Regions from separate parts of the Geodermatophilus sp. URMC 65 genome, predicted to be linked through region 1. Evidence: riboswitches for the same ligand, from Rfam matches in the RefSeq annotation. Region 1 holds a riboswitch; the other holds the start of a gene.
What was found. Region 1 has a riboswitch for cyclic di-AMP ahead of ACWIX7_RS02780 (M23 family metallopeptidase). Riboswitches for the same ligand answer to the same signal wherever they lie in the genome.

Region 1 (4,546 bases):
CTGCCGCGGCGGTCGCGGACCATCTTCGCGACGGGCAGGACGAGCAGCAGCGGCGCGCCCAGGAACGCCGTGCCGGCCAGGCCCAGGAGGACGGCGGTGCGCGTCACGGTGCCGGGGGTCAGGAGCGCGTACCCCACGACGGCCAGGGCGGAGGCCTCGGTGAGCCAGACCCCCAGGCGCACGTGCCGCACCCAGGAGGCGGCGCGGTCGTCGTCGGCGGCCAGCTGCCGGTAGAGCGCGGTCCGCAGCACGGCCCAGCGGCCGCGCCCCCCGCTCCCGCGGGGCGAGCGGCGGTCCACCACCGGCCTGTCGTCCACGGGCACACCATCGACGTGGAGCGACGCCACCTTGACCGGATCCGCCCCCCGATGGGGTGGCTCCCGGACGGCGGCGAGGCCTTCGTCACGCCTGCCGCCGTCCCCCCGGGGTAGGAGGCGGCCATGGCGCTGACCGGGGACACCCAGCACCACGGCATGGCCGACGCCGGCCGCGGCACCGTCGGGCCGATGGTGCTCGGCGCGTGGGACACCTTCCTCGAGCAGGCGGCGGCCGTCGACCTCGAGCGGGCGACCCGGCTGCCCGGCTGGCGCGCACACGAGGTGTGCGTGCACCTGGGCCTGTGGGACGACCACGCCGCGCTGCCCGACCTGATCGCCTCGGCGCGGGCCGGCGGGGTGGGGACGCCGCCGGACGTCGACGCCACGAACGCGCGGGTGACCGCCGCGCACCGGGACGCCTCCCGGGAGGAGGTGCTGGCCGCGCTGCGCCGCAACCGGGACGCCACCGCCCGGTACCTCGCCGAGGAGCCGGCGGAGCTGGACACCGCACCGGCGGTGGCCGTCGTCGGCCGGCTGCCGCTGCTCAGCGTCGTCCTCGGGCAGGCCTACGAGCTCGCGGTGCACGGCCTGGACCTGGTGCCCTGCGGCGCGGCTCCTCCCCCGCCCGCGGTCCTGCAGTCCGGGCTGGCGGCGCTGGCGGACGTGACCGGCGCGCTGGCGGCCCGCGAGGGCGTCAGCGGCGGCGCGACGCTGGCGACGCCGGAGGGCGGCTGGGCCTTCGCCGCCGACGGCTCCGGCTGGACGGTGCGCCGGACCCCCGCGGGCGACGTCCGCGGCACCGCGGTGGAGGCGCCGGCGGACCTGCTCCTGGAGGCCGCCTCGGGCCGGGTCAACCCGGTGGCGGCGCTGGCCCGGCGCCGGCTGCGGGTGCACGAGCTGGGCGGCCTGCTGGCCCTGGCGCCGATCGTGCAGGCGGCGCCGGGCATCCCCGGTGGTCCGATCCTGGCGCTGGCGGCGCAGACCCTCGGCGGCGTGGGTGGGCTGCTCGGCCGGCTGCGCGGCCGCCGCTGAAGGAGGGCCCCCAGGCCCACACCAGGCCCCGTCCAGAGGCTCGCCGCGAGCTCCTGCGGCCCCCTCGCAGGGTCCCGCCGCGAGCGTGCGAGTGGCGGGTGGCAAGGGGGTCCTTCGAGAGGAGGACGGGGTCCTTCCTCAGCAGGAGCCGCCCAGCGCGATGCCGTGCGACTGGAGCCACGGCATCGGGTTGACCCGGCTGGCGTAGAGCCCGCCCTGGTGCACCTCGAAGTGGAGATGCGGCCCGGTGGACTGGCCCTTGTTGCCGACGTCGGCGATGTGGTCCCCGGCGTTCACGACCTGACCGGCGCCGACGTAGAACTGGTTCACGTGCCCGTAGAGGGTGATCTGCCCGTCGCCGTGCTGGACGTAGACGGCCTGACCGAAGCCGCTGGCCGCGCCGGCCTGCAGGACGACGCCGTCCTCGGGCACGTGGATCGGGGTGCCGATGGGGGCGGCGATGTCGACGCCCTGGTGCATGGTCCCCCAGCGGGGGCCGTAGCAGGAGGTCACCCGGCCGGCGGTCGGCATGCCGGACGTGCTCGACGCGCTGGCCAGGCTCTGCTGCTGCTGCGCCTGGCGGGCGCTCCACGCGGCCGCAGCGTCGGCGGCGCCCTGGGCGGCGAGCAGCCGCTCGCCGGCCAGGCGGAGCTCCTCGTCGAGACGGGCCTTCTCCGCCGCGCGGGCGTCGTAGTCGGCCTGGGCGCGCGCGAGGTGCTCGTTGGCGGCCCGCTCGGCCTCGTCGGCCCTGCGGGCGAGCTCGCCGAGCTGTGCGACGGCGGCGCGGGCGGCGCGGTCGGCCTCCTCGACCCGCGCCTGGACGGTGAGGAACGCCTGCAGCCGGTCGGCGCGGTGGTCGCCGATGACCTCCATGGTCGCGGCCTGCTGCAGCAGCTCGGTGGGGCTCTTCGCGTCGAGCACCATCTCGAGGTCGCCATAGCGGTTGTCGGCGCCCATGTAGGCCTCGCGGCTGAGCTCGGCGATGTCCTCCTCGGCCCCGGCGACGTCGGCCTGGGCGGCGGCCAGCTCGGCGGCGGTCCGCTCGGCCTCGGCCTGGCCCTGGGCCAGCTGGGCACGGGCGACGAGGGCGGCGTCGGCGGCGGCCTCGGCCTCCACGGTCATCCGCTGGAGCTGCTCCTCCGCGGCCTCGACCTGCTCCTCGATGGCCTTGACCTGCTCCTCGAGCGCGGCCTGCTCTGAGGCGGGGGCGGGCGCGGCGCCGGCGACGACGGGGGTGCCGGCCAGGAGCCCGACCACCGCGGCGGCGACGAGGACGGCCCGGCGCGGAGCACGCGAGCGGCTGCGGGGTGACGCGGCGCAGCGGACCACGGTGTTCAGGCGGTGCAGGGTCGCCAAGGCGACGGTTCTCCCATCCTCGCGACCGCCTACCGAGTTAGCTGACGGGTTCGGGCCGGACGGCGCCCTACCTGCCTGCGCAGCACGTGCGCATGCAGGACTCACCCCAGGAGTTCGGTGGGTCCCCGGTCCGCCTCGGCCCCGGGTCGGGACGTCGGCGGTTCGGCGGGGCCGTGCCGAGGCCCCCGGTTCCCGAGGGGCTGAGCCCGGCAGGGCCGTCGGGGAACCTACACGGATCCGCGCCTCGGGTCACGATCGGGTAACGGAGCCGGGGTGCCGGCTTGCCCTCAGAGCACCGTCTCCACTACGCGGCGTCAGCGTGCGACCGCGGAGCGGTGACCGGTGGTGCGGGTGTGGCGCGCGAGATGACCAGCACGAACGCCGGAATGACGCGGATTCCCGCCCCGACCGGCCCGCACACCCCGCGTCCGCTGTGATGTCGCCCACGAGACCACCCGATCGGGGGGCTGTGGACGCCGTCCGGGCGTCGTCCACAGCCCTCGGCGCCGGAGGCGGAAGCCGTGTAATGGCGCCTCCGGGTGCCGATCGGTCCGGGCCGGGAGCGACGCCTAGGGTCGTGTCCGGACGCCCGGCGCGGAGCGCGGGGCCGGATGGCGGGAGGACGCGGGTGTCGGCCCGGAGGAAGGTCGCCGCTGCCGTCGGGGTCGCCGCGGTGGCCGGCGCAGCGGTGGCGCTGTCGCAGTACGTGCCCCCGAACGAGCGAGGCCAGGGCGCGGTGGCCGCCGGTGACCTCAGCGGCTCCCTCGTGGGCGCCGGCGCGAGCAGCCAGCAGGCGGCGATGCAGGGGTGGACTGCCGGGTACTCGGCTGTCCAGCCGGGCGTCACCGTGGACTATGACCCGGTCGGCTCCGGCGGCGGCCGGGAGCAGTTCGTCGCCGGTGGCATCGACTTCGCCGGCTCGGACGCGCCGCTCGACGAGGAGGAGTTCGTCGCGGCACAGCAGCGCTGCGGCGGCGAGGTGTTCGAGCTGCCGAACTACATCTCACCGATCGCGGTGGTGCACAACCTGCCCGGCGTCGAGGACCTCGCCCTCTCCCCCACGACGCTGGCCCGCGTCTTCGCCGGGCAGGTCACCCGCTGGGACGACCCGGCGATCGCCGCGGACAACCCCGGCGTCGCGCTGCCCGCCCTGGCGATCACCCCGGTCAACCGTTCCGACGAGTCCGGGACCACGGAGAACTTCACCGAGTACCTGGCTGCCGCGGCCCCCGGGGACTGGCCGTTCGAGCCCGACGGCGAGTGGCCGGTGGAGGGCGGCGAGTCGGCCCAAGGCAACTCCGGCGTTATCGCCGCCGTCGCCGGCGGCGAGGGGACCGTCGGCTACGCCGACCTCTCCCAGGCCGGCGACCTGGGCGTGGCCCGCATCGGCGTCGGCGGCGAGTTCGTCCCGCCGACGCCCGAGGCCGCGGCCGCCGTCGTGGAGGGGTCCGAGCCGCTGCCCGGCCGCGGTCCGTACGACTTGGCCCTGGAGCTCGAGCGGACGACGGCCGAGTCCGGCAGCTACCCGATCGTCCTGGTCAGCTACCACCTGGGCTGCATCGCGTACGAGGACCCGCGGACCGCCGAGCTGGTCGCGGACTTCATGACGTACGTGACGAGCGAGGATGGCCAGGCCGCGGCCGCCGAGGTGGCCGGCTCCGCGCCGATCTCCGCCGCGCTGCGCGAGGAAGCGCGGACGGCGATCGACGCGATCAGCACCGCACCCTGAGGCCGGTCCGCACATCTGGCAGGCTGGACACCGCGGGGCGGTAGCTCAGCCGGTCAGAGCATGGGACTCATAATCCCTGGGTCGTGGGTTCGAGCCCCACCCGCCCCACCGA
Region 2 (4,546 bases), 720 kb from region 1:
TCCTCGCCGAGGCCGGACAGGCGTTCGTGACCGGCATGCACGTCGTGCTGCTCATCGCCGCCGTGCTCGCGGCCTACGTGGCGGTGCAGGCCGTCGTCCTGCTGCGCGGGACCCCGGTGGCCGGTGCGGAGCCCGCGCCGGCCGGTCACCACCGGACACCTGAGACGGTGGCTCCGTGACCGAGCCGAGGCGCGCACACCTGCCCGTCGAGCAGCGCCGGGCCCAGCTCGTGGCGGCGGCGATGCGGGTGATGCAGCGCGAGGGGGCGTGGTCGCTCACCACCCGGGCGGTCGCGAAGGAGGCCGGCGTCCCGCTGGGGGCCGTGCACTACGCCTTCGGCTCCAAGACCGAGCTCGTGCGTGCGGTCTTCCGCGCCGACCGGGACCGGTCGACCGCGCTGCTCCGGCGGGCGGTGGAGGCCGGCGGCACCCCCGCCGAGATCCTGACCCGCGCCCTGGTCGGCTACGCCGACAGCGTCATCGCCGACCCCGGGGCCGAGATCGTGCTCCAGGAGCTGACCATGATGGGCGGCCGGGACGACGACCTGCGAGCCGCGGCGCGGGAGTCCACCGAGCAGTACCGCGGCGACGTCCTCGACCTGCTCGACCGCGTGGCCGAGGCCGCCGGCGGCACCTGGTCCGGGGACGTCGAGGTGCTGGCGGAGTCGGCGCTGGGGCTGCTCTTCGGAGCGTCGGTGAACTGGCTGTGCACCGGCGACGACGACCTCTTCCGCCGGTGTGCCGGCGACGCCGCGCAGGTCCTCGCGGCCCGCCTCACGCGGGACGCCGCCGCCCGGGGCTGAGCCGAGCGGGGTCCGTGGCCACCGCAGCCCGGGGTGGTCACACCGGTGGTCGGAGCACCTCCGGAGGCGGTCGGGCCGCGCCGGCCGGCAGAGGCGCGGGTCCGCGGCGGCCCGCGCCCGCCGGTGGCGAGCCCGGGGGTGAGGGTCAGGGGGCTTCCTCCTGCCGCACCGGGGAGCGGCCCGGCAGCACGCCGCCGGGAGTGGCACGTCCTCACGAGGGCACCTCACTGCGTGCAGTAGCCCCTCTCGGCCAGCCCGTCCAGGATCATGGGCAGGGCTGCGGGGGTGTTCTGCCCCGTGGCGTCGTGCAGGAGCACGACGCTCCCCGGCTGCACGCTCTGCAGCACCCGGTCCCGGATCGTCGTCGCCGGCGGATCCGCCCAGTCGCGGGGGTCGACGGTCCACAGCACCATCGAGTCCAGGCCGACCTCCCGGGCGGCCGCCGCCACGAGGTCGCTGGTGGCGCCGTACGGCGGGCGCCACTCGCTCGGAGAGCTCCCCGTGGCCTGCTCGATGGCCTCGTTGGTGCGCCGCAGCTGGGATTCCACCTGCGCCCGGTCCAGCGTGGTGAGCTTCGCGTGGCTCCACGAGTGGTTCCCGATCCGGTGCCCCTCCTCGCGGGCGCGACGCACGATGTCGGGTCGGGCGGCGGTCATCTCACCGGTGACGAAGAACGTCGCCTCCACTCCCCGTTCCGCCAGCGTGTCCAGGATGTCGGGCGTGGCGGACGCGTGGGGCCCGTCGTCGAAGGTGAGCCGGACGGAGCCGGCTGCACACTGCTGCGGTGCCGACGCCGCCTGAGCCGGCGCACCGAGCAGCACCAGCAGGAGTGCGCCACTGACGAGGCAGACCCAGCGGTTGGGACCTGGTCTCGGGCGCGGGCGTGTCGGTGCGGGGTCCCGACCCACCCCGACGCCGCCGCTCCCCCTCGCCTGAGCCCTGGTGGCCCTGCGCCGACCCGGGCGCAGGGGGTCCTGCGACCGGGCACCGGGAGGCGTTGCGGGAGCCCGGCTCGGCTCGCCGGGCCGACGGGGTCGTCCGGACGGGTCTGCCGTGGGAGGGCACGCTGATCCCGCCGGCGTGCCCCCGCAACGCCTCCTGGGTGCGGGCACGGTGAGGTGCTCCGGTGGATCAGGTCTGGGTGAGTCGGCCGACCGCGGCCCGGGCCGCTTCCAGGTGGTTCCGGTACGAGCCGTTGGTGTAGGCCACCCACGGCCTGAAGTTGGTGCCCTTGGCGGAGATCCGGTAGGCGGCGTTGGCGTTGCACTGGGCGTCGTAGGCGCAGCTCTTGGAGACCGAGGGGTGCCAGCAGCTGTTGATCTGCCAGAGACCGCGGTCCACCGAACCGTTCGGACAGCCCTTCGTCGGACCGTTGGCGTTCTGGGCGTCCGGACGGCAGGACGACTCCCCCATGCCGACCGCGACCGCGGTGACGAGCCTGTCGCCGCTGAATCCGGCTCGCGAAGCGACGCTCGCGCACAGGTCCGCTGCTGCACTGGTCGAGGCGTCGGACGCGGCCATCGCCGGGGCCGGTACGGCAAGGGCGACGAGCGCCAGGACCACCACGATGCCCAGACGGAGGGGTGGCACCGCCCGGACCGGACGGGGCATGCCGAAGATGTGCTGGTGCATGAGATCCTCCGAGCGCGCCTGCGGGATGAGCTGTCGGGTTCGGGCGGGAGGACTGCCCGGCCGTGACGGTCACGGCTTCACCCCGAGGGCCGCTGACGCGACCCGGAGGGCCTGCGATCTCCCGTTCCTGCCTCAGGTGAGTCGAGGTCGGCCCGGCCAGCGGCAGGATTCGGCGTGCTGCCAGACCGTCCCGCGAATGCGAGCGGCCTGAACGTAGGTTGTGACGCACGTCACAGCAAACGGAGAGGAGGAAGACGGTCGGCGGCCGCAGCGCCGTCACTCCTCCCGGACCGTGCGCTCACTGTGCGGGACCGGCTCGGCGAGGACCACACCCACCAGCCCGGCGGGACGCCGCGGCGGAACGCCGCACAGGCGGTGGCGAAGCGCTCGCGACGAGTCACGGCGGCCGACGAGTGACCGGGCCGGCACTCCTGTCCGGGACTGCGCCGCACTGGCTAGCGTCCAGCCGCATGAGGCACACCGACCTCCGGATCGCGATCGTCGGAGCCGGCATCGGAGGACTGTCCCTGGCCCTGGCGTTGCGGGAACGGGGTGTGCGGGCCGAGGTGTTCGAGCAGGCCGCGCACCTGACCGAGATCGGCGCGGCGATCGCGCTGTCGGCCAACGCCACCCGGGAGTACGCCCGGCTGGGCCTGCTCGACGAGCTGGCCGCGGCCGCCACGATCCCCACCGAGCTGGTCCACCGCCACTGGCAGGACGGCAGCCGCATCGCCGCCCACCCGGTCGCCGAGGGCAACGCCTACGTGGACCGGTTCGGCGCGCCGTACTTCGGCATCCACCGCGCCGACCTGCAGAAGACCCTCAGCGGCGCGTTCGGCGCCGAGCACCTGCACCTCGGTTGCCGGCTGACCGATCTCGTCCCCGAGCGCGACTCGGTCGTCCTGGAGTTCGCCAACGGCCGGGTGGAACACGCCGACGTGGTCGTCGGCGCCGACGGCGTGCGGTCCACCGTCCGCCGGTGGGTCACCGGCGCGGACGACGCCGTCTACTCCGGCACCAGCGCCTTCCGCGGCATCGTGCCCACCGAGAACCTGCCCTCACTGCCGGACCCGCGCGCCATCCAGTTCTGGATGGGCCCCGACGCGCACCTGCTGCACTACGCGATCGGCGGCACCGGAGAGCTGGTCAACTTCTTCGCGGTGGTGGAAGGCCCTCCGAGCTGGCTGCACGACGGCACGGTGGCCGAGGTCCACGAGGACGTCCCGGTCGCCTCCTTCCGAGGCTGGCACCCCGCCGTCACCGAGATGATCAGAGCGGCCGAGAGCCCCATCCGCTGGGGGCTGTTCACGGTGCGCCCCCTGCTGCGCTGGTACCGGGGCCGGGTCGTCGTCCTCGGCGACGCCGCCCACGGCATGCTGCCGCACCAGGGACAGGGCGCCAACACCTCGATCGAGGATGCCTTCGCCCTGGCCGCACTGGTCGCCGACGCCGGACCCGGCGAGGACCTGGCGCCGGTGTTCTCCCGGTACCAGACGCTCCGCCGGGCCCGGACGCGCGCGATCCAGCGCAGCTCCTGGGTCACCAACTCCCTGCTCCACCTGCCCGAGGGACCGGCTGCCCGGATGCGGGACGCGAAGATGGCGAGGTTCCCGGAGGACTTCGGCTGGATCCACGAGTACGACGTGCAGCAGGCGCTCCAGGCGTCCGCTCCCGCGTCCCGCTGAGCGACGGAGCGCCCCCGCACCGACCGGAGGCAGGATCCCGATGGCACGAGACGAGCTGGAGCAGGGGCTGGCGGAGGTCCTGGGCACGGTCGCCGGCATCGACCCCACCGACATCGCCCCGGAGAAGTCCTTCACCGAGGACCTCGGCATCGACTCCCTGACGATGGTCGAGGTCGTCGTCGCGGCCGAGGACCGCTTCGGCGTGCTCGTCCCCGACGACGAGTGGGCGCGGTTCACCACGGTCGGCGACGCCCTCCAGTACCTCGAGCGGTCGACCACCACGCCACCGTGGACGCCTCGAGCTCGACGGGTGCAGCCCGCCCCGGGGGGCTGATCCCCGACCGTGCGTGCGGTCGCCGACCCCCGGGACGGCGCTCAGCTCGGGGCCGGGGAGAAGTCCGGGCGCTCCAGCAGCCCGGACACGGCC

Region 2: linked by a shared signal. The riboswitch ahead of ACWIX7_RS26985 (hypothetical protein) and the one ahead of ACWIX7_RS02780 (M23 family metallopeptidase) in region 1 are both predicted to bind cyclic di-AMP.

Annotation. Positions count from the first base shown of each region.
Region 1 is NZ_CP199954.1:584,276-588,821, forward strand. Features, by position in the region: gene ACWIX7_RS02770 (diguanylate cyclase) at 1-317, opposite strand, end outside; gene ACWIX7_RS02775 (maleylpyruvate isomerase N-terminal domain-containing protein) at 441-1,349, shown strand; gene ACWIX7_RS02780 (M23 family metallopeptidase) at 1,488-2,705, opposite strand; cyclic di-AMP (ydaO/yuaA leader) riboswitch at 2,717-2,867, opposite strand; gene pstS (phosphate ABC transporter substrate-binding protein PstS) at 3,334-4,434, shown strand; tRNA gene ACWIX7_RS02790 (tRNA-Ile) at 4,469-4,542, shown strand.
Region 2 is NZ_CP199954.1:5,604,079-5,608,624, forward strand. Features, by position in the region: gene ACWIX7_RS26970 (MFS transporter) at 1-179, shown strand, start outside; gene ACWIX7_RS26975 (TetR/AcrR family transcriptional regulator) at 176-802, shown strand; gene ACWIX7_RS26980 (polysaccharide deacetylase family protein) at 1,027-1,623, opposite strand; gene ACWIX7_RS26985 (hypothetical protein) at 1,934-2,434, opposite strand; cyclic di-AMP (ydaO/yuaA leader) riboswitch at 2,436-2,619, opposite strand; gene ACWIX7_RS26990 (FAD-dependent monooxygenase) at 2,905-4,119, shown strand; gene ACWIX7_RS26995 (acyl carrier protein) at 4,160-4,453, shown strand; gene ACWIX7_RS27000 (benzoate/H(+) symporter BenE family transporter) at 4,495-4,546, opposite strand, start outside.